Rhizobium sp. N324: one gene and its partner. The protein of the gene in region 2 interacts with the protein of the main gene of each other region in a pairwise test. Links are inferred from orthologs where the notes say so. Each region holds a gene or a part of one and is shown on either strand. Other genes may lie near its edges.

Region 1 (10,042 bases), 320 kb from region 2 along the record:
AGCGCCGCACCAGCCGCGCAAGGAATATCAGCAGGCAGGCGCCAAGGAAACCCGTGACGAAATAACCGAGCCGTCCGCCGGCGAGCTGGACATGGAACTGGGCGAGGATGGCGGTGGCGACAACCGAGCCGACGATGCCGAGCACGATGTTCAGGAAAATCCCGTATCGCGCCTCCATCAGCTTGCCGGCGAGCCAGCCTGCAAGGCCACCGATGATGATTGCCGAAATCCAGCCCACGCCTTCCATGCCTGCCCTACCCCTTAAGCGACCGCCCTGGCGATCAGCACCACGATGATGGCGCCGACGGTGGCGTGGATGATCTGCACGACCAGCGCGTTGTCAATGCCCAGCGAAATGCCGAGCGCGCTGAACAGGTAGCCGCCGACGAAGGCACCGATGATGCCGCTCAGCAGGCACCGGATCAGGCCGCCGCCACCGACGACGAGGCTAGCGAGGAAGCCTGCAACAAGGCCGATCAGCAAAAACACCAGCAACGCCTGCGTCTCCATAGACATGATAATTTCCTTTCATCTTTTCCACCCCGGAGTGGCTTTCCACTCCTGGAGTAAATTTCCACCCCGGACAAAGAGGGCGGCCCCGGAAATTATCAAGCGTTCAGCACACGGCCATAGGCATCGAGCACCGCTTCCTTCATCGTTTCGGAGACGGTCGGATGCGGGAAGATCGTGTGCATCAGCTCTTCCTCTGTTGTTTCGAGGTTCATCGCCACGACAAAGCCCTGGATGAGTTCGGTGACTTCGGCGCCGACCATGTGGGCGCCGAGCAGTTCGCCGGTCTTCTTGTCGAAGATCACCTTCACCATGCCCTGGTCTTCGCCGAGCGCGATCGCCTTGCCGTTGGCGGCGAAGGAGAAGCGGCCGACGCGGATGTCGCGGCCGAGCTCCTTGGCCTTGGCTTCGGTGATCCCGACGGAGGCGACCTGCGGGTTGCAATAGGTGCAGCCGGGAACCTTGCCCTTGTCGGTCGGGTGAACATTCGGCAGGCCGGCAATCTTCTCGACGCAGACCACACCCTCATGCTCGGCCTTGTGCGCCAGCATCGGCGGGCCGGCGACATCGCCGATTGCATAGATGCCGGCGACATTGGTCTTGCCGTAACCGTCGGCGACGACGCAGCCGCGGTCGGTCTTGATGCCGAGCGCCTCGAGGCCGAGATTTTCAATGTTGCCCTGAACGCCGACGGCGGAGATCATCCGGTCGGCGGTGATCTGCTGCACCTTGCCGTCTGATGTCTCGACATGGGCGGTGATGCTGCCCGCACCCTTCTCGACTTTCGTGACCTTGGCGCTGGTGAAGATCTTCAGGCCGCGCTTTTCCAGTTGCTTGCGGGCGATGGCGGTGATTTCGGCATCCTCGACCGGCATGATGGTCGGCATGACTTCGACGACCGTGACGTCGACACCCATCGAGCGGTAGAAGCTGGCGAACTCGATGCCGATCGCGCCCGAGCCCATGACGATCAGCGACTTCGGCAACGCATCCGGCTTCAGCGCCTCGAAATAGGTCCAGATCAGCTTGCCGTCCGGCTCGATGCCGGGCAGCGCGCGCGGACGGGCGCCGGTGGCGATGATGATGTGCTTGGCGGTATAGGTGCCCTCGCCCTTGACGTTTTTCGGCAGCGGATGCTGCGGCTCGACCACGGGCTTCGACGACTTGCCGACGACGATTTCGCCGGGCTTCGTTAACTTCGCCTCGCCCCAGATGATGTCGATCTTGTTCTTTTTCATCAGGAAGCCGACGCCGGCGTTCAGACGGGCGGAGACGGCGCGCGAGCGGCCGACGACGGCCTTGGCATCCGGCTTGACCGTGCCTTCGAGAACCAGGCCGAAATCCTTGAAGTGGTTGGCGTGATCCAGAACCTCGGCCGAGCGCAGCAGCGCCTTGGTGGGGATGCAGCCCCAGTTCAGGCAGATGCCGCCCATATGCTCGCGCTCGACGATCGCGGTCTTCAGGCCGAGCTGGCTGGCGCGGATGGCGGCGACATAGCCGCCGGGACCAGAGCCGATGATGATGACGTCGTAGGATTCAGCCATGTGTGTCCTGCCCTTTGTTACGCTGCGCTGCGGGTCATGAGCACCCACGCGTGGCTCTTGCTGTTGTCGAAGAGCGGCACGGCATCGGCGCGCGCAGCCTCCAAAAATCCGTTTCGTCCATAAAGCGACAAAGCCGCCTCGTTATTACTTGCGGTAATGAGACTGACGGGCCGGCGATCGGCCCTGTCGATCTGATCCTCCAGCAGTCTGCGCCCGATGCCGATGCCGCGCAGGTGGCGATAGACGCCGAGACTGCCGATGAACCAGCTTCCCACCACCGTCTTCTGCAAGGCGAGCATCGGCTCTGTCGCCGGGATCGTCGCCTCGATATCACCTATGCCGACCTCCAGCGCATGGCCGATCGCCACGCCTGCAACCTCGCCATAGGCCTCGGCGATGACGGCATCCCGCCAGCCGCCGACAGCCTCCTCCTCGCTCATTTTCAGCCGCCCCCGCTCCAAAGGCGTGTCGCTCACACCATTCGCAACATCGGCAAACCAGAGCCAGGAGGCAAACCCATGCGATGCGATATCCGCCAGAATCGCCAGCTCCGAGGCATCCCGCCGCGAGGCCTGCCGCAGGGCGATGAAGGCGGTCATGCTCAGATCCCCAGCATCATCCGCGTGATCGATTCCAGCCCACGCCCCAGCGCACGGGTATTCTCCGCATCGAGGTGAATGCCGTCGATCGGCGTGGTCCTGGCGACGGAATTGCCGTCGAAGAAACCGCAGCCGAGTTCGTCCGCAAGATCACGATAGAGTGTCGCAAGCTTGGCCGATTCATCGATGCCGCCGGGAAAGGATGCGGCGAAGGGCACATTGCCCGTCGCGCAGATTGCCGGCGGCGCCACGATCAGGATCTCCGGCCCATCGAATTCGAAGGGCCAGGCGTGGTTGCGGATCAACCGCACCAGCCGGCTGATGCCTTGGCAGGCGGCAAAGGCCGAACCCGCCACGACCGGCTTCATGTCGTTGGTGCCGAGCAGGAGGATGACGAGGTCGAGCGGCGCATGCGTCTGCAGGATCGTCGGCAGGACGCGCGCGCCGTTGCGGTCGCAATCGGCGAGATGGTCATCGAAAGCGGTGGTGCGGCCGTTGAGGCCTTCGGCGATGACGCGCGCCTCGCTGCCGAGCGCCGCCTGAAGCACGCTCGGCCAACGGTTTTTGTACTCATGACGGCCGATCGTATCGGCGTCATAACCCCAGGTCAGCGAGTCGCCATAGCAAAGAACGGTCTTGGTCATTTCCGCCTCCGCTTCGCTATCAGACAAGCATGCCCATCGGGTTTTCGATATAGCCCTTGAAGGCCTGGAGCAGCTCGGCGCCGAGCGCGCCGTCGACGCAGCGATGGTCGGTCGACAGCGTGACTGACATCACCGTGGCGATTGCCATTTCGCCGTTCTTGACGACGACCCGCTGCTCGCCGGCGCCGACCGCCAGGATCGTCGCATGCGGCGGGTTGACGACGGCCGCGAAGTTCTTCACGCCCATCATGCCCATATTGGAGACCGAGCTGGTGCCGCCCTGATATTCTTCGGGCTTCAGCTTGCGGTCCTTGGCCCGTTTGCCGAGGTCGCGCATCTCGTTGGAGATGGCGGACAGGGTCTTCTGCTCGGCCTTGCGGATGATCGGGGTGATCAGGCCGCCGGGGATCGAGACGGCGACGCCGACATCGGCGTGCTTGTGCTTGACCATGTTGCTGTCTGTCCACGACACGTTGGCGTCGGGAACGTCGCGCAGTGCCAGCGCCATGGCCTTGATCACCATGTCGTTGACCGAGAGCTTGTAGGCCGGAGCGTTGTCCTTGCGGGGCGCCGCATCGTTCAGCTGGGCGCGCAGCGCCATCAGAGCATCGAGCTCGCAATCGACGCTGACATAGAAATGCGGGATCGTCTGCTTGGATTCGACCAGACGGCGGGCGATCGTCTTGCGCATGCCGTCATGCGGCACGAGCTCGTAGGAGCCCGGCTCGAAGAGCTTGAGCACGGCGTCCTCGGAAGCGCCCTTCGGCGCTGCAGCGGCCGGAGCCGCAGCTGCGGCGGCCTGCGGAGCAGCAGCGGCCGGTGCGGGCGCTGACTTGGCGCCACCGCCGGCAACGGCGGCTTCGACATCGCTCTTGACGACGCGGCCATGCGGGCCGGAGCCTGCGACCGCCGAAAGGTCGATACCGGCCTCCTTGGCGAGCCTGCGGGCGAGCGGCGAAGAGAAGGTACGGTTGCCGTTTGATGAAACCGAGGCGGGGGCCGCGGCAGGCGCCGGTGCAGCAGCCGGAGCGGACGGGGCCGGAGCAGCCTCGGCCTTCGCAGCCGGGGCGGCCTCAGCCTTTGCCGGAGCGGGCGAACCGGCGCCGCTTGCGGCAGCGGCGACATCTTCGCCATCGGCGGCGAGAACGGCGATCAGCGCGTTGACCTTGACGCCTTCGGTGCCGGCCGCAACGACGAGCTTGGCGACCGTGCCTTCATCGACGGCTTCGACTTCCATCGTCGCCTTGTCGGTCTCGATCTCGGCGATCACATCGCCAGACTTAACCGTGTCGCCTTCCTTGACCAGCCACTTGGCCAGATTGCCTTCTTCCATCGTCGGAGAGAGGGCGGGCATCGTGATATTGATCGGCATATTAGTGGCCCTCCCTGAGCGAACCGGCAACGGCGAGTTCAAGCTGCCGCCCGCCAATCGACTTTCCAATTGTGCGTGCCAAAATAAAGTTGAACACAAAAAAACTTGCGATCAGACCGCTAATAGCACCACCCCATTGCAGAAACGGAGTTATCGTCTCCCGAGGTATGCCAGCAATCCCACCAGCAACCCCTAAAACGAACCCAAAAGCTGCACCGGCAACAAAACCGCAGATGGCGCTGAGTAAAACCAACTTCCAATAGATCGACCAAGCAATGCGCCTGACATCTTTCATCACGGCCATCACCCGCCCCTTATTTGTAGCAAACAGCCTTCACCGCATCGACGACTTCGCCGACGTTCGGAAGCGCCAGCTTTTCGAGATTGGCGGCGTAAGGCATCGGAACGTCCTTGCCGGCAATCGTCAGGATCGGCGCATCGAGATAGTCGAAGGCCTGCTGCATGACGCGGGTGGCGATCTCGGTGCCGACCGACGACTGCGGATAGCCTTCCTCGACTGTGACGAGACGGCCGGTCTTCTTGACCGATTCGATGACCGTCGGAAGGTCCATCGGGCGGATGGTGCGAAGGTCGATCAGTTCGACGTCGATGCCGAGCTTTTCGAGTTCGGCAACCGCCTTAATCGCATAGGTCATGCCGATGCCGAAGGAGACGACCGTGACGTCCTTGCCCGGACGATGGATGCGGGCCTTGCCGATCGGCAGCACGAAATTATCGAGCTTCGGCACATCGAAATGCTGGCCGTAGAGAATTTCGTTTTCGAGGAAGATGACCGGGTTCGGATCGCGGATCGCTGCCTTCAGCAGGCCCTTGGCGTCGGACGCCGTATAAGGCATGACGACTTTCAGGCCGGGGATCGCGCTGTACCAGGCCGCATAATCCTGGCTGTGCTGGGCGCCGACGCGGGCGGCCGCACCATTCGGGCCGCGGAAGACGATCGGAGCGCCCATCTGGCCGCCGGACATGTAGAGCGTCTTGGCGGCGGAGTTGATGATGTGGTCGATCGCCTGCATGGCGAAGTTGAAGGTCATGAATTCGACGATCGGGCGAAGGCCGGCCATGGCGGCGCCGACGCCGACGCCGGCAAAGCCGTGCTCGGTGATCGGCGTATCGATGACGCGGCGGGGGCCGAATTCCTGCAGCAGGCCTTGGGTGACCTTGTAGGCGCCCTGATATTCGGCGACTTCCTCGCCCATGACGAAGACGTCGTCGCTGGCGCGCATTTCTTCGGCCATGGCGTCGCGGAGCGCTTCGCGCACGGTCATCGACACCATTTCGGTGCCGGCCGGGATTTCCGGATCGTTCGGAACGGCAACCTTCGGCTCGGCCGGAACGGGAGCAGCAGCCGAACCGGTGTTGGTCGGCTTTTCTTCCTGGGCAACCTGCGGAGCAGCGACTGGCTGAGCAGCAGCAGGCGCAGTGGAAATCGCGTCGGCCGATTCGCCATCCTGCAGCAGCACGGCGATCTTGGTGTTGACCTTGACGCCTTCGGTGCCGGCATCGACGAGCAGCTTGCCGATGACGCCTTCGTCGACAGCTTCGACTTCCATCGTCGCCTTGTCGGTTTCGATTTCGGCAATCACGTCGCCTGAGGTGACCTTGTCACCTTCCTGCTTCAGCCATTTGGACAGCGTGCCTTCTTCCATCGTCGGAGAGAGGGCGGGCATGAGGATATCGATAGGCATGGGTTCCCTCCCCCGATTAAAGCAGAATGTCGGTGTAGAGCTCGGATGCATCCGGCTCCGGATCGGCCTGGGCGAAATCGGCGCTGTCGGCGACGATGTCGCGGACATCCTTGTCGATCGCTTTCAGATCGTCTTCGGAGGCCCAGCCCTTTTCGATGAGGCGCGCCTTGACCTGCTCGATCGGATCCTGCTCGGAGCGCATCTTCTGCACTTCTTCCTTCGAGCGATATTTCGCCGGATCGGACATGGAGTGGCCGCGATAGCGATAGGTCAGCATTTCGAGAATGATCGGGCCCTTGCCGGAGCGGCAATGTTCGAGCGCCTCGTCGGCGGCCGCCTTGACGGCGCGCACGTCCATGCCGTCGACCTGGATGCCGGGAATGCCGAAGCCGGAGCCGCGTAGCGAGTAGTTCGACTGGGCGGTGGCGCGGGCCGTCGAGGTGCCCATGGCATAACGGTTGTTCTCGACGATATAGACGATCGGCAGCTTCCAGAGAGCCGCCATGTTGAAGCTCTCGTAGACCTGGCCCTGGTTGGCGGCGCCATCGCCGAAATAGGCGATCGAGACGTTGCCGTTGCCGCGATAATGATTGGCGAAGGCAAGACCGGTTCCGAGCGAGACCTGGGCGCCGACGATGCCGTGGCCGCCGTAGAAATGCTTCTCTTTCGAGAACATGTGCATCGAGCCGCCCTTCCCGTGGGAATAGCCGCTGCGGCGGCCAGTCAGTTCGGCCATGACGCCGCGCGCTTCCATGCCGGTGGCCAGCATGTGGCCGTGGTCGCGATAGGCGGTGATGACTTGGTCGCCTTCCTTCTGCGCCATCTGCATGCCGACGACGACAGCTTCCTGACCGATGTAGAGGTGGCAAAAGCCGCCGATGAAACCCATGCCGTAAAGCTGGCCGGCCTTCTCCTCGAAGCGGCGGATCAGCAGCATCTCGCGATAGGCCTTGAGCTCCTCGTCGCGATCGAAGTCGGCGACAGGGCCTCCGTTCGATGCTTTCGCTGCAGGTTTTGCTGATGTTTTCCGGCTGGAAACCGTCGCGGTCTTTCGCGGCGCCATTCAACCCTCCCTATGGTTTGTCGGTTCTCGGTGCCGCGTACCATAGGGAAGAAACATGACCACAGCAATGCCATAATTGCATGGCTCGTATTCGGCACTAAACTATTGGAAATAAGCAGAAAATTCCAATTAACCTAATTCCGGTTAATTGGAATAATGGTTGAATATGACGATCTCGTCCGCGCGCGACATATTGAGCTGATAGCGCGCTTTTTCGTCCAGCATATCTTTGTCGAGCGAGCCATCACTCAGCAGCGCGACCTGATTTTCCAGATGTTCGCGCTTCGCCTTCAAGATCGCAAGCTCTTTTTCACGCGCGACGCGCTGGTGCTCGAACGTCTCCGTTGCGCGCAGGCCGTAATCGCCGTGAATGCAATGATAACCGAAATAGGAGAGGAAGGCGACCGTCATGGCCGGAATGACGAAGCGGCCGAATTTTCTCTTCTTATGATGCTTTGTCCACATACACGCATGCTCTTGAACGCATTACCAATTCGTTCAGCATAACGCCCAGAGATTAACCGTTCGTTGACCGTAAAAACGGCCAACAAAAAACCCGCGCCGGGAGGGGCGCGGGTCTTGTCGAAAGCAGATTCGATCAGCCGCGGATGATCGAGCGGCCGGCATACTGGGCCTGGGGGCCGAGGCCTTCCTCGATGCGGATCAGCTGGTTGTACTTGGCGAGCCGGTCGGAACGCGACAGCGAGCCGGTCTTGATCTGGCCGCAGTTGGTGGCGACCGCGAGATCGGCGATGGTCGAATCTTCGGTTTCGCCGGAGCGGTGCGACATGACAGCGGTGTAGGCAGCCTTATGCGCCGTGTTGACTGCGTCGAGCGTTTCCGTCAGCGAACCGATCTGGTTGACCTTGACGAGGATCGAGTTGGCGACGCCCATGCGGATGCCGTCGCGAAGACGGGCGGAGTTGGTGACGAAGAGATCGTCGCCGACGAGCTGGGTCTTCTTGCCGGTGAGGTCGGTCAGCGTCTTCCAGCCATCCCAGTCATCTTCGGCCATGCCGTCTTCGATCGAGATGATCGGGTACTTGGCGGCAAGTTCGGCCAGATATTCGGCCATGGCGCCCGATTCGAGCGTGCGGCCTTCACCTTCGAGGACGTATTTGCCGTCCTTGAAGAATTCCGTCGAGGCGCAATCGAGGCCGAGGTAAATGTCCTCACCCGGCCTGTAGCCGGCTTTTTCGACCGACTTGACGATGAAGTCGAGGGCTTCCGAAGCGCTCTTCAGGCCCGGTGCGAAACCGCCTTCGTCGCCGACATTGGTGTTGTGGCCCTGAGCGGCCAGTTCCTTGCGGAGCGTGTGGAAGACTTCCGACCCCATGCGCACGGCTTCGGCGATCGTATCGGCGCCGACCGGCAGGATCATGAATTCCTGGAAATCGATCGGATTGTCGGCATGAGCGCCGCCGTTGATGATGTTCATCATCGGCACCGGCAAGAGGCTCGCGGAAGCGCCGCCGACATAACGGTAGAGCGGCAGGCCCGAGGCCTGGGCGGCAGCCTTGGCGACGGCCAACGACACGCCGAGGATAGCGTTGGCACCGAGGCGCGACTTGTTCGGCGTGCCGTCGAGCTCGATCATGATGTTGTCGATCTGGATCTGGTTTTCGGCATCGATGCCGCCGATCGCGTCGAAGATCTCGGTATTGGCGGCATCGACCGCCTTCTGCACGCCCTTGCCGAGGTAGCGCTTGCCGCCGTCGCGCAGCTCGACTGCCTCATGGGCGCCGGTCGAAGCGCCCGAGGGAACGGCCGCGCGGCCCATGCTGCCGTCTTCGAGATAGACGTCGACTTCGACGGTGGGGTTGCCACGGCTATCGAGAATCTCGCGGGCGATGATATCGGTGATTGCAGTCATGGGTTCTTCCTGCTCGGTGGGTGATCAATCGTTCGAAGCCTGTCATAATCGAAGGCGTGCAAATTACAATGGCGCATTGCGGCACCTTCGACCTGCATGTCCGATCGTCGCTATAACACGAACATGTCAGGCTTTTGACTGTCAGCCCTTGGCGACAGCATCGAAGGCCAGCAGCTTTTCCAGAAGCTGCGGCATGTCCTTGAGGTAGACCATGTTCGGGCCGTCGGACGGTGCGTTGTCGGGGTCCTGGTGGGTTTCAACGAAGACGCCGGCAATGCCGGTCGCGACCGCCGCGCGCGCCAGCGTTTCCACGAATTCCCGCTGACCGCCGGAGGATTCCCCCTGCCCGCCCGGCTGCGCCACCGAATGGGTCGCATCGAAAATGACCGGCGCACCCATCGACGCCATGATCGGCAGCGAGCGCATGTCGGAAACCAGCGTGTTGTAGCCGAAGGAGGCGCCGCGTTCGCAGAGCAGCACGTTCGGATTGCCGCTGGCGTTGAGCTTCTTCAGCACGTTCTTCATGTCCCAGGGGGCAAGAAACTGGCCCTTCTTGACATTGACGGCACGGCCGGTCTCGGCGGCGGCGATCAGAAGGTCGGTCTGGCGGCAGAGGAAGGCCGGGATCTGCAGGACATCGACCACCTTTGCCACTTCGGCGCATTGCTCGGCGGTGTGAACGTCGGTCAGGACGGGAAAGCCGAACTCCTTCTTGAGATCGGCGAAGACCT
Region 2 (13,555 bases):
AGACCGATCACCAGGAACTGGTAGACGGCGCTGATGCTGGTGAAGACGAACTGAAAAGCCCAGACGAAACTGCCGAAGGGCGCATGCCAGCGGGAATAGAAGAGCCGGTATTCCATGGCGAAGAGAAAGGCCGTCATGGCGATCGTCGCTGCCGTCAGCGTCACGAAGAAGGCGGCAAAACGCGCTTCCGGCAGCCTGTCATGCGCGAAGAAGCGGGCGACCGGCAGGGCGAAGGGCCAGGCAAACAGGCCGCCGGCGAAATAAAGTGCGGCGACCTCGGCAAGCCGGCTCGTCTGCAGGCCGTTGCGGAGGTAAAGGCCGAGCATGGCGGAGGCGAGCATCTGCATGCCCCAGAACAGCGCGCCGGCAATCAGATCGGGGCAGGACGGCCGCGCAGCGCGCAGACGATCCCTCATCGGGCGATTTGTCCTAGGCCGATCCGGGCTCGGTCGATCTGTGCTGGAGTGATCCGGGCTCGGGCCATCCATCCCTGGGCGATCCGGGCTCAGGGATGAACCGGAACGGCAATCCAGCGTCCGTTCCGGTCGGCGTCGAAGGCGAGGATCAAGGCGATGTGAACCTGGTCTCCGGCTTCCGGCTGATAGACCACCGCGCCGCCGATCCGGTATTCGACAGAACAGGCGCGCTCGGCCGGAACTGCCGTCGCCTGCCGCGCCGCCTGGCGGTTCGGAGCGCCCTGTTTCTCGATCATCTGCAGGCTGAAACCGAGGACCCGCTTGTCGACTGCTGCACAATCCTTCGGCGTCGCCACCGGTATCTCGCTGAGCGCTAGCGTATAAGGTGACTTCGGCGGGCCATCGGTCGCAAGCGTGGTGTAACGGATGGTCTTCGAGGGGGAACCGAGTTCGGTCGGCGGATTGAACGCGGCGATCAGGCCGGGATTGGTCAAGAGATCGTACTTATCCATCTGGCTGCGCGCCGCCGTCAGGTTCTGCCGCCGCGCCTTGGAAAGATTGGCGTCCTTCTCGGTCATCTCCGTGCGGAAGGGCGTGCCCTCGAGATACTGGCCGTTTTCGGTATCGACGAAATAGGTGTTGGAGTAGGGAGCGCCGCCTTCCTCCTTGATGCCGAACTCCTGAAATCCGAACACTTTGCCATCGGCGGAAAAGCCGATCGGCTGGATATTGGCGATGTCGCCCGCCAGTGATAGGCCGGGCAGGCCGGCCAATGCGGCGGCAAGCATGCCGCCGATGATCAGACGCTTTATCATCCTCGTGCCCCTTCGGCTGCCTGACGCAGATCGGCGACGGTCCGGCGATAATCCTCGACCGTGGCGCCCTTGAAAATTGCCGAGCCGGCGACCAGGACGTTGGCGCCGGCGCGGGCGATTGCCGGCGCTGTTTCCACCGTGACGCCGCCGTCGACCTCGAGTTCGATCGGCCGGTCACCGATGAGTGACTTCGCGGCTGCGATCTTGGCTTCCATTGCCGGAATGAACTTCTGCCCGCCGAAGCCGGGATTGACCGACATGATCAGGATGAGGTCGACGTCGTCGAGCACGTTTTCGATGGCGCTGAGCGGGGTCGCCGGATTGAGCGTCACCCCGACCTTTTTGCCCAGATTGCGGATGGTCTGCAGCGAGCGGTGCAGATGCGGCCCGGCTTCGGCATGGACGGTGATGCGGTCGCAGCCGGCCTTGGCGAAGGCTTCGAGATAGTCGTCGACCGGCGAGATCATCAGGTGGCAGTCGAACGTGGCCGAGGTATAGGAGCGCAGCGATTTGATGACATCGGGGCCGAAGGAGATGTTCGGCACGAAATGCCCGTCCATCACGTCGAGATGGATCCAGTCGGCGCCGGCGGCCGTGACGTTGCGCACCTCCTCGCCGAGCCTGGCGAAATCCGCCGCGAGGATCGAGGGGGCAATGCGAATGGGCAGCGTCATCAAGTTTTACTCCCTGTGGGCCGCCATTTGAGCACGGCCTCCGATTTCAAGACTGGCGGCCGCTCACTCCATCGGCGCGGCAGGTGGAAAAAAGCCGTTGCCCCGCCATTCGAGCAGGCGGTAGGCGTTTTGCGCAAGTTCATGCGCGGCGGTGAAGGCGATGGGGCCGACCGGCGTCTGGAACGTCGTGCCGACAAGCGACGCCTGGAGAGGCTTGCCGGCCGCAACGGCGGCTTCCCCGGCCTGGCTGGCAATCAGCGCTGCCGCGAGCGACGGCAGGACATAGCCTTCCGGCTCTATGCCCTTGGCGCCGAGAGCCTCGGCCGCCGCTGCGCCTTCCGGCAGAAGCGCATATTCCGGGAGGGCGACGGCGCGCACGCCGGGCGCGAGCGGCAGCGGCTGGTCGGCCGCACGCATGGCATCGCCGCCGAGAATGAAGAGCGGGATGTTTTCCGCCTTGGCGTCGCGGGCGATGACGGCGACATCGTTGCGGTCGCCGCCGATGAAGACCCTGGTGGCGCCGGCGCGTTTCAGCCGGCGGACCAGGGCAACCTGCTGCTCCTGTCCCGGGCGATAGGTATCGGTAAAGACCGGCTTCAGGCCGTTCTGCTCCAGCGCATTGCGCACCGCTTCCGTCAGTTCACGGCCATGGATGGTGCCGTCCTCGATCAACGCGATCGGATCGGCGGCCCAGTCCTTGAGGATCACTTCGTTGACCTTTGCCGCCTCAGTGCCATCGGCGGGCGCGAGACGAAAGAGCGGCCAGCCGTTTTTCAGCGCATCCTCCATCAGGATGCGGGAGCGAACCGAGACGGTGATGGCGGCAATGCCGGCGTCCTTCAGCTTCGGCAGGGCGCCTTCCAGCGTCTCGCTGCAGAGAAAGCCGATCGCGACCTGCGCCTTGGCAGCGACCAGCGCGTCGGCAACCGCAGCACCGCTATTGTCCTCGCAGGTCTCGTTGATGGCGACGAGGGTGTTTCCGGATCGCTGGATCTCGAAACCGGCCCCAGCGGCAATCTGGGCGCCGAGCAAAGCGAGTGAACCGTTCTGAGGGGCGACGACGCCAATCGTCACGCCCGCCGCATGGCCTGGTGCCGCCGCTCCCAGCAGCGCCAGAAAGGCTGCTATGCCACGCAGGTTGATCATGAAAGGCGGAGATCCCCTAGCCATCGTCCATGCCCTTTTATCCGCAAGGCCGCGATCGTCAAAGAAAAACAAGCGTGCCGCAGTGCTTTTCACCGGTCCTATTGTAGAAAAGGTAACCGATGCTCGCCATATTGGCGCGATAGAAAGTCGAACTGCAGCGCGGGGCGGCCTTTCGGTGACGCAAAGGACGCTGCAGGACTTTGCATTGCTGCTAATTGTATGCAGTCGGCAGCAGAGCGCACGGGAGAAGCAGGTGTTGAACAGGCAGCATATCGACCCCGGTCTTTATCGAGACGCCATGAGCCGTTATGCCGGCCATGTGCAACTCGTAACGACGGCGCTGGGCGAGTTGCGCCGCGGCGTCACCATCACCGCCGCCTGCTCGGTCTCGGATAATCCAGCCTCCGTGCTGGTCTGCCTCAACAACACCAATCCGAAAAACGAAATCTTCTTCCGCAGCGGCGTCTTCGTGCTGAACACGCTCGGCGCCCATCATCAGGGCGTTGCCGACGCCTTTTCCGGACGGACCTCGCTTGCCGATGGCGAGCGTTTCGCCAGCGCCCGGTTCGAGACGCTGGTCACCGGCGCGCCGGTGCTCGCCGATGCGCTCGCCGCCTTCGATTGCCGGGTGACCGACATCAAGGAAATGCCGACGCATAATGTCATCTTCGGCGAGGTCGCGGCCGTGCGCTTCAGCGAAAAGCATCCGGCGCTCATCTATATGAACCGGGATTATCACGCGCTGTGATGGCCGCCACGGCCGGGATTTCGAGGGAATAGCGAATGGACAATGCCGGCATCGAGGAAATGTTTCAGGGGCTCGGCCCGGTCACGATCAAGCGTATGTTCGGCGGCAAGGGCATCTATCATCTCGGCCGCATCGTTGCGCTCGAAGTGCGGGACGAGATGCTGCTGAAGGCCGACGAGACCAGCGCCCCGGAGTTTGCCGCCGCCGGCGCCACGCAATGGAGCTACGAGGGCAAGAAGGGCAAGCCGGTGAAGATGCCCTACTGGTCGATCCCCGACGAGGCCTATGACGATCCCGATCTGATGGCGAAATGGGTACGGCTTGCCTATGAGGCGTCGCTGCGCGCCGATAGCTGACTCTCTTCGGCAATCGGCAAAGCCGCTATCGCCGCCTTGGTGAAGGCCGAGAGCGGTTCCGGCAAATCCGTCAGCGGAAACCAGCCGAAATCGGAAAGCTTGTCCGGTTCGGTCAATTGCGGCTCGCCTTCGACGTCGCGGGCGAGATAGAGAAGTGAAATCCAGTGCTGGCGGTCGGTGTCGATGATCTGTTCGGTCATGCCGATCCGCTCGATCCGGCCGATCCTGAGGCCGGTTTCTTCCTCAGCCTCGCGGCGCGCGGCTTGCTCGGCCGGCTCCATATGATCGACTTTGCCGCCGACGATATTCCAGTAGCCGGCTTCCGGTGGGCGCACGCGCTTGTAGAGAAGAACCTTGGCGTCGCGCAGAATGACCAGGCCGACGCCGAAGCCCGGAAAATCGAGACCGGGCTTAGCCATGGCGATCAGATCTTGGCGCTGCCGGCGATGAGCATGAAGGCGGGGATATCGTCGCCGAAGCCGACCGGGGTGGGGCCGTCATCGTGGTCGCGATGGCGGCGGCGGTCGCGGCTGTCATCGTTTGCCGGATAAGGCCGGCTGTTACGCGCATTGTTTTGCGGCTTCTGCTCTGCTCTGCGCTCGTTCTTCACGATGTCGGCCTTTACTGGTGCTGCCTGGATCACTTGGACGTCATTATCCTGGATGTCGTTATCAGATTTATGACCGGTGGCGCTGCGATTGCCGCGTCCGCGACCACGATCTCTCTCGCCGCGTTCACCCTTTGCGCCACGCTCGCGGCTGTTGCGCCGCGGGCGGTCGCTGTCGGCGCTTTCTTCTGCCGGCGGCAGAGAGCTCACATCGCCGCTCAGCCATTCGACTTTTTCGCCGATCAGCTTTTCGATCGCATCGACGAATTTGCTGTCGCGCTTGGTGACCAGCGTGAAAGCGGCGCCCGAGCGGCCGGCACGGCCGGTGCGGCCGATGCGGTGGACGTAATCCTCGGAATGGATCGGCACGTCGAAATTGAAGACGTGGCTGACATCGGGAATGTCGAGGCCGCGGGCGGCGACGTCTGAGGCAACCAGCAGCTGGAGATTGCCGTCACGGAAGCTCTGCAGTGTCATCGTGCGGGAGCGCTGGTCCATATCGCCATGCAGGGCGCCGACGGAAAAGCCGTGGCGTTCCAGCGACCGGAAGAGATCGGCAACATCCTTCTTGCGGTTGCAGAAGATGATGGCGTTCTTGAGTTCGGTCTGGGCGCGGACGAGATCACGCAGAACGGCGCGCTTCTCGTAATCCTTGCTGTGCGAGGCGACGAAGCGCTGCGTCACGGTCTTTGCGGCCGAGGCGGGCTTGGCCACTTCGATGCGCTCGGGATTCTGCAGGAAGCGGTCCGCGAGCTTCTGGATCTCCGGCGGCATGGTTGCCGAGAAGAACAGCGTCTGACGGGTGAACGGGATCATCTTGGCGATGCGCTCGATATCGGGGATGAAGCCCATGTCGAGCATACGGTCGGCCTCGTCGATGACGAGAATCTCGACGCCGCTCATCAACAGCTTGCCGCGCTCGAAATGGTCGAGCAGGCGGCCGGGCGTGCAGATCAGCACATCGGCGCCGCGCTCGAGCTTGCGGTCCTGGTCCTCGAAGGAAACGCCGCCGATCAGAAGGGCGACGTTGAGACGATGGTTCTTGCCGTATTTTTCGAAGTTCTCGGCAACCTGGGCGGCGAGTTCGCGCGTCGGCTCCAGAATCAGCGTACGGGGCATGCGGGCACGGGCACGGCCCTTTTCCAGAAGCGACAGCATCGGCAGAACGAAGGATGCCGTCTTGCCGGTGCCCGTCTGCGCGATGCCGCAAATGTCGCGACGCTCGAGCGCAAAGGGAATGGCTCCCGCCTGAATAGGCGTGGGTATCGTGTAGCCCGCGTCGGTAACAGCGGATAGCACTTTTTGGCTCAAGCCAAGGTCAGCGAATGTCGTCAAAGGGAAAACTGTTTCCGTTCCGGTTCGGCCGAGCTCTGAACGAGTCGGCGGGATTGCATGCCGCAATGCAGCGCGACATAGCCCCGAATGGCCGGCAAGTCAAGAAATAGAGAGGCCGCACCCCGTACAGAGTGAAGCGATGGTTACCTGACGGCAGTTACTTGAGATAGGTGGCGAGTTTAAGGCCGGCATTCATGAAATATACTGGATCGACCGCGTGGCCGTCCTGGCGCACTTCATAGTGGAGGTGCGTCCCCGTCGAACGGCCGGTGCTGCCGGCAAGGCCGATGACGTCGCTGCGGCCGACCGTGTCGCCGATCTTGACCAGCACCTGGGACATATGGCCGTAGCGCGTCGAGATGCCGTTGCCGTGGTCGACCTCGACCATGTTGCCGTAACCGCCCGTCCAGCCGGCTGCGATGACCTTGCCCGGCGCCGACGGGCGGATCTTCTCGCCCGGCGAGAAGCGGAAATCGATGCCGGAATGCAGCGCGAGGCGGCCGAGGAAAGGGTCGCGGCGATTGCCGAAGGGGCTGGTCACGTCCTTGCCGATAGCGGGATTGCGGAAGGGCAGGGATTCCGCGGTGCTGCGCACCGCCTCCAGCCGGGTCAGCGCGCCGTCGAGCGTTGCCAGCGAATTGTTGAAATCGTCGTTGCTTTCAGGTTCGACATAGGGGCCGCCGACGGCATCGTCGTCCTGCTTTGTCGCAGTCTCCTCAGGCACCGGAATTTTGAAACGGGTCAGCACCTTGCCGATCGCATTGGCGGCATTGCCGGCGTCGCTCGTCAACTGCTCGACGCGGTTGCGCTGGTCCTGTTCGACGCCCTTCAGCGACAGCGTCACGTTGGAGAAGATGCGGTCGGCGCGGTCGCCGACCGTTTCGGCGGAGGGCACATAGGCAAGTGTCGAATTGTCGGGCGTCGCATCGGCAGGTGCGCCGCTCGCCAGCTGTTTCTCGATCGCCTCGATGCCGCCGCCGGTCAGTGAAGCGCGCTTGTCCTTGATGTCGGGGGCAAAGGACTGAACCGGCGAAGACGGCTCGGGCAGGGCGCCGGCCTTATCCGTCAGGCCGGAGCTTTCGGCCCGGTCGAGCAGATTGTCGAGCTTGCCGTGGCGCGACGTCAGCGCCATCTGCTGTTCCATCAGCTTGTCGACCTTATCCTCGACCACCTGCTGGTCGAGAAGCTGGCGGGAGGTGATGCGGTCGACCTGGGCGCGAAGGGCGGCGATGCGGTCTTCGTAGTCGTGTTGCATGCGGGCCTGGCGCGCCATGGTGGCGCCGATCAGGTCGTCGCGCAGAACCAGATAGGAGGTGGCCAGCAGGTAGCCGATCGAGAAGACGCCGACAAAGCAGAAGGCAACTGCTGCCATCCATGGCCGAACCGTCATGTGGCGGACCTTGTCGCCGCTTGCGAGGATGAGGATATGTTCCTGCGCCCGCCTGCCGAATACCCGGTGCTGATGTCCGCTGTTCACGCAGGCTCTCCCGACTGATGCTCTACGCCTCTTTCGGGAAATTAGACACGTTTATGGTTAATGAATGCTTTCTTTATCGTTATGCGCGCCAATAATATCAATGATCTCAGGCGTGGCTAATCGATGCCAGCGAGCGATAGAAGGATGGTGTCAGCCCGGCCTCGGCGCGGGCAAGATCGTTGAAAGGCGGCTTCAGCGGCCCGCGGAAATTGGCGCGCACCAGCTCCTGGAAGGCTTTGGCCGGGTCGCGCTTCTCCCGCGCGCAGAGGAAGCGAAACCATTTGGCGCCGACGGCGACATGGCCTTTCTCGTCGTTGTAGATGACGTCGAGGACATCGGCACTTTCGAGGTCGCCGGTCTGGCGCATCTTTGCCTGCAGTGACGGCGTGACGTCGAGGCCGCGGGCTTCAAGAATCAGGGGCACGACGGCGAGCCTTGCCGTCAGGTCGTTGCGGGTCGAATGGGCCGCCTGCCAGAGCCCGTCATGGGCGGGGAGATCGCCGTAATCGGCGCCGAGATCGTTGAGGCGGGCGCGCACCATACGGAAATGCTTCGCCTCCTCGAAGGCAACCTGCATCCAGCCGTCGAAAAAGGAATTCGGCACCTGTTCGGTGGCAAATCGCGCAACGATATCAAGCGCCAGATCGACTGCATTGAGTTCGATATGGGCGATAGCATGGAGCAGGGCGATCCGGCCTTTCAGCGTATGCAGCGAGCGCTTTTCCACCTGGGTCGGCGGCGTCAGCACCGGCCTGTCGGGACGGCCGGGCCTCTCCGGCAGGGCCGCATCGAGCGGCGAGCGCAGCGACACCCGGCGGGCGAACCAGCGGGTGGCGCTTTCCTGCGCAAGCGCCGTCTTGCGGTCGAGATCGGCGGAGCAGATGGCATCGATGGCGCCGCCGCGCAGCGAGGTGATCGCGAGGTCGCCGGTCACGCGGCGAGATTCCGCACGGCCTCGAGCACGGTTTCGGCATGGCCCTGCACCTTCACCTTCTGCCAGATGGTGGCGATCGTGCCGTCCTGGCGGATCAGGAAGGTGGTGCGCTCGACGCCCATGAAGTTACGGCCGTACATGCTCTTTTCCTTCCAGACGCCGTAGGCCTGCAGCGTCGTCTTTTCCTCGTCCGAGGCAAGCGCCACCGAAAGACGGTGCTTTCTGATGAACTTGTCGTGACAGGCGGCCGAATCGGGCGACATGCCGATGACGGCTGCGCCCGCCGCCTCGAACTCGCTTGCCAGCGCGGTGAAAGCCAATGATTCGGCGGTGCAGCCGGTCGTATCGTCCTTGGGATAGAAGAACAGCACGAGCGGCCTGCCCTGGAATTCCGCCAGCGAGATGCGGCCGCCGCCATCGCGGGGAAGGTTGAAATCAGGAGCCGTGGCGCCGATGCCGGGAACCGCCATTGGGAAAACCTTTCTTTTGCCGGGTTTGTGGATGACACTTTCTCTCCCCGAATTATATAGTGGACGGAAACCCGTCCAGCATGACCGGGTTCAATTCTTCGATTTAAGGGAGAGCCCGAAGGCGCATGTCAGCCATCCGCGGCGAAAAGGTCACGTTTCGCAAGAAGGATATCGTTGCGCTGGACCGCTTGCCGTCCGCCCAGGCCGAGGATCCGATCATCGTCCATTGCCCGCCGCCGCGTTCGCCGATGCGGCGTACGGCGAAGCTGGCCGCAGGGTTTCTGGGGGTGATTCTGCTTGTTCTCGCTGCGATCGTCTTCACCGTCGAGAGCGGCATGTTCGACAAGCCGCTGTCGCAGCAGGCGCAGGCGGCGTTGAACGGCGTGGCCGGACCGCGCTACCGCGCCGAGGTCGGCTCCACCGTCATCCGCTTCACCTCGGATTTCCGGCTGGCGCTGGAAGCGCGCAACGTCAACATGATCGATGAGCAGAGCGGCCAGCATCTGTCGACAACGGGTTCGGTGCGCCTGGGGCTCGATCCGCTGCAGCTTTTCCGCGGCCGCATCGCCGTCACCGACATCGAAGCCGACGATATCGCGCTCGATACCGCGCTTCTGCCCTCGGGCAATCCTGTGACGCTCGACGATCTGCGCATCGACGCCATGCCGGCGGCGATGGAGAAAATCTTCTCGCAGTTCGATATGTTCGACGGTATCGTGACGCGCGGCTCGACCAATTCGGTGCGCATTTCCGGCATAAACATCAAGCTTGCCGACACCGCCAACGGGCCGCTGTCGCTGGTCGTCGACAATCTCGTCTTTGCCCATGCCGGCCCATCCTCGCTGCAATTGACTGGCGAGGTGGCGCTGAACGGCGAGGTGGCCGAACTCGAGGTGCTGGCCGAGAAGGAAGACCGCCAGGTGTCGAAGGTCGTGGCGACGCTCAAGCATGCCGACCTCACGCCCTTTGCGCTGAAACGCAACGATCAGGGCGTGATCCGGCAGGGACTGAGCGCCTTCGCCGACCTGACGGTATCGGCCACGCGAGCGCGTGATGGCGTGCAGCCGGCGCTTGCGGCGACCGTCGATATCGAACCCGGCCTGATCTATGCGGACGGCGATCCGCAGGAACTGTCGGGCGGACAGATCAATCTCGTCTATGATTTCGCCAAGCAGACCCTCGAAATCGCCCGGTCGAACGCCCGGTTCGGCGCGACCACGGTTCCGATCAACGGCGCGCTGATCGATCTCGACAAGCTCGATCCGCAAGCCGGAAAGGGCTTCGGCATCGACCTTCTGGTCAGCGGCGGCACGGCAGCCCCCAGCGGCTCCGGCGAGCAGCCGGTCGCCTTCGACATCCAGGCGACCGGGCGCTACCTCGTCGCCGGCCGGGAATTCCTTTTTCCCAACATGACCGTCTCCAGCCCGCTCGGCGCGCTTTACGGAGCACTGCACGTCAAGCTCGGCGGCAAATCGCCGGAGATCAGCTTTGCCGGCCAGTCGGCACAGCTGCAGACGACGGCGATCAAGCAGCTGTGGCCGTTCTGGATGGCGCCGAAGGTGCGCACCTGGGTACACGGCAACCTCTTCGGCGGCACCGTCACCAACGCCTCCATCTCCGTCTTCATTCCCTTCGGCAGGCTGGACGAGGCGGCCGGCGGTAAGGGGTTGAAGCTCGACGCCAACCAGATCCGCATCGGCTTCGACATCGCGGACGCGCGGATGAACGTCGCCGGCGACATTCCGCCCGTTCGCGACATGGCGGCCCATTTCGACCTGACCGGCCCCACTGCGACGATCGCGATCAAGAGCGGCACGTCGTTTTTCCCCTCCGGCCGATCTGTCGGTCTCGGGCAGGGAACCTTCGCCATACCGGCAACCTACGACAAGCCGCTGATGGCCGATATCGATCTGGCGATCTCAGGGACAGCGGACGCCGTCGGCGAGCTTCTGACCTACCGGCCGATCCGGGTGCTGCAGCGCGCCGGCTTTACGCCCGACGATTTCAAGGGGCGGATCGAGGCGAATGTGAAGGCGCATTTCGGCCTGCTGTCCTCGCAGAACCCGCCGCCGGCCGAATGGGCGGCGAATATGAAGCTTACCGATATCGATCTTGCCAAGCCGTTTTCCGGCCGAACGATCAGCAATCTCGACGGCACGCTGAACGGCAATCCGAAACAGATCACCCTGGATGCCAAGGCCCAGATAGACGGCGTCCCGGCCGATATCGATCTTACTGAGCCGGTCGAGGCATCCGACAGCGCGAAGCGGCAGCGGGTGATCACCGCGACGCTTTCCGAGGAGCAGCGCAACAAGCTGATACCCGGCCTTTCCGGCATCATCGGCGGCAGCGTCAAGATGGTGCTGACGCGGATCGACGACGACCGGCAGGACGTTCAGCTCGACCTCACCCGGTCGCAACTCGACCTGCCGTGGATCGGCTGGTCGAAGGGCAGCGGCATTACAGCTTCGGCGGAATTTGAAACATCCGGCCCGGCCGACAATACCCAGATCAAGAACTTCCGGCTGAAGGGTGACGGTTTCGGCGCCAACGGATCGATGAACATCGGTAAAGGCGGGCTGATCTCGGCCGATTTCGACAGCGTCAAACTCTCCTCGCTTGACGATTTCGCCCTGTCGGTGAAACGCAGCAAGGGGAATTTCGACGTCTCGGTCTCCGGCGACAGCGCCGACGCGCGGCCTGTGATCGCGCGGTTGAAATCGGGCTCGGGCGATGGCGATGATGACGGGGATGCCGGCGACACCGGGGTATCGGTGCGCGCCAGGCTGAAAAACGTCATCGGCTTCAACGATGAGAAGATCGGCAATTTCCAGGCGCAGGTGTCACTGCGCGGCGACAAGCTGCAGGCGTTGAACTTTTCCGCTGTGACCGACAGCGGCGAGGCCGTGGTCAGCCAGATGAAGGACGGTGGCGTCATCAACATCACCAGCGGCGATGCCGGCGCGGTCTCGCGTTTCGCCGACCTCTACCAGCATATGCAGGGCGGCCTGCTCAATCTGGCGATCCGGCTTTCGGCACAGGGCGGCTGGGATGGTTCGCTCGACGTGCGCCGTTTCTCGATCGTCAACGAACAACGGCTGCAGTCGATCGTCTCGACGCCTGTCGGAAGCGAGCAGCGCAGCCTCAACGAGGCCGTCAAGCGCGACATCGATACCTCTTCGCAACGCTTTCAGCGCGGTTTTGCCCGCGTTGTTTCGCGGGGCGGTATGGTCGGCATCGAGAATGGCGTGCTGCGCGGTGACCAGATCGGCGCGACCTTCCAGGGCGTCGTGCGTGACCGCAAGGGCAATATGGACATGACCGGCACCTTCATGCCGGCTTACGGTCTCAACCGGCTGTTTGCCGAACTGCCGCTGATAGGCGTCATCCTCGGAAACGGCAGCGACCGCGGCCTGATCGGCATCACCTTCAAACTGACAGGCAAGTTCGACCAGCCGAACCTGCAGATCAATCCGCTGTCGATCATCGCGCCGGGTGTCTTTAGGCAGATCTTCGAATTCCAGTGAGGCAGCGCCGAGAAGCTAAATCTCCCTACGCCTGAGGAGATAGTCTAGGCCGCCGACGCGATACCAGCGGTAGCCGTAAGCATCGAGCCTGACGGTGTGAAAGCCTTTCTCGTCCGCATCGCTGCTCGCGCCATCGGCGATGTCGATCAGCTGTCGCCCGTCTTCACCGACATCGGGATCGAAGGTCACCTCTGCCGGCTGCGCATGCAGATTGTGCAGGATCAACACGGAATTGCCGCGCCAGTCGTAACGAAGCGCCAGCACGCCGTCGTCACCCGTGTCGACCACGGAGAAATCGCCCCAGCCGATCTCCGGGGCTTCCTTGCGCATCCGGATCATCCGTTCGGTCCAGTTCAGCAGTGAATTGGGATCGCGCCGCTGTTCGGCGACGTTGACATGCTGGAACCCGTAGGGGCCGTCCTTGATGACAGGCGAGACAGGCTTTCCACTCTTGGTGAAACCGCCTTCCGGTTCCGTCGACCACTGCATCGGCGTGCGGGCGCAATTGCGTTCCGGCAAGGCCAGATCGTCTCCCATGCCGATCTCGTCGCCGTAGCGGATGACAGGCGTTCCCGGCAGCGAGAACAGCAGGCTGTAAGCCATCTCGATCCTGCGGCGGTCGCCGCCGAGCATCGGCGCCAGCCGACGGCGAATGCCCCTGTCGTATAGCTGCATGTCCTTTTCGGGTCCGAAGGCGGCAAAGACCGCGCCGCGCTGCTTTTCCGACAGCCGGCCGAGATCCAGTTCGTCGTGATTGCGCAGAAAAAGACCCCATTGGGCGGTCGCCGGGCGCGGTTTCGTCGTCTCCATCGCCTTCTTTAGCGGCCGCGTATCGGCGCTGGCGAGAGCATAAAACAGTGCCTGATTGACCTGGAAATTGAACATCATCTGCATGCGGTCGCCATCGTCGCCGAAATATTCGAAATTGTCTTTCGGCAGGATGTTGGCCTCGGCGAGAATGATGGAATCGCCCAGGCGCCATTGCAGGAATTCGCGAAATTTCCGCAGCATGTCGAACTGCTCGACGGGCTTGGAAACGTCTGCGCCTTT

Evidence for each region.
Region 1: the proteins of rpe (region 2) and eno interact in binary tests that used the Escherichia coli proteins (3 or more experiments, as listed by UniProt). The link is inferred for Rhizobium sp. N324 from one-to-one orthologs.

The regions. Positions count from the first base shown.
Region 1 is NZ_CP013630.1:2,119,040-2,129,081, reverse strand. Bases 7,175-10,042 are described here. They hold eno (phosphopyruvate hydratase), read right to left. Parts: upstream 9,312-10,042; coding sequence 8,037-9,311; downstream 7,175-8,036. Other genes in these bases: kdsA (3-deoxy-8-phosphooctulonate synthase), read right to left, coding at 9,453-10,042; AMK05_RS10270 (FtsB family cell division protein), read right to left, coding at 7,583-7,903; pdhA (pyruvate dehydrogenase (acetyl-transferring) E1 component subunit alpha), read right to left, coding at 7,175-7,438. Outside these bases: AMK05_RS10315 (GlsB/YeaQ/YmgE family stress response membrane protein), read right to left, coding at 1-247; AMK05_RS10310 (GlsB/YeaQ/YmgE family stress response membrane protein), read right to left, coding at 262-516; lpdA (dihydrolipoyl dehydrogenase), read right to left, coding at 609-2,054; AMK05_RS10300 (GNAT family N-acetyltransferase), read right to left, coding at 2,072-2,653; AMK05_RS10295 (SGNH/GDSL hydrolase family protein), read right to left, coding at 2,656-3,297; AMK05_RS10290 (pyruvate dehydrogenase complex dihydrolipoamide acetyltransferase), read right to left, coding at 3,317-4,669; AMK05_RS10285 (hypothetical protein), read right to left, coding at 4,671-4,973; AMK05_RS10280 (pyruvate dehydrogenase complex E1 component subunit beta), read right to left, coding at 4,984-6,375; more of pdhA, read right to left, coding at 6,392-7,174. UniProt on the Escherichia coli protein: Catalyzes the reversible conversion of 2-phosphoglycerate (2-PG) into phosphoenolpyruvate (PEP). It is essential for the degradation of carbohydrates via glycolysis.
Region 2 is NZ_CP013630.1:2,425,058-2,438,612, reverse strand. The notes cover bases 67-2,919. They hold rpe (ribulose-phosphate 3-epimerase), read right to left. Parts: upstream 1,906-2,919; coding sequence 1,228-1,905; downstream 67-1,227. Other genes in these bases: AMK05_RS11770 (ABC transporter substrate-binding protein), read right to left, coding at 1,969-2,919; AMK05_RS11780 (DUF2259 domain-containing protein), read right to left, coding at 506-1,231; AMK05_RS11785 (hypothetical protein), read right to left, coding at 67-416. Also shown: more of AMK05_RS11785, read right to left, coding at 1-66; more of AMK05_RS11770, read right to left, coding at 2,920-3,051; AMK05_RS11765 (flavin reductase), read left to right, coding at 3,305-3,799; AMK05_RS11760 (TfoX/Sxy family protein), read left to right, coding at 3,835-4,155; AMK05_RS11755 (NUDIX domain-containing protein), read right to left, coding at 4,125-4,574; AMK05_RS11750 (DEAD/DEAH box helicase), read right to left, coding at 4,580-6,097; AMK05_RS11745 (peptidoglycan DD-metalloendopeptidase family protein), read right to left, coding at 6,255-7,574; AMK05_RS11740 (ferritin-like domain-containing protein), read right to left, coding at 7,681-8,508; AMK05_RS11735 (peroxiredoxin), read right to left, coding at 8,505-8,978; AMK05_RS11730 (YhdP family protein), read left to right, coding at 9,104-12,505; AMK05_RS11725 (alpha-amylase family protein), read right to left, coding at 12,521-13,555. UniProt on the Escherichia coli protein: Catalyzes the reversible epimerization of D-ribulose 5-phosphate to D-xylulose 5-phosphate.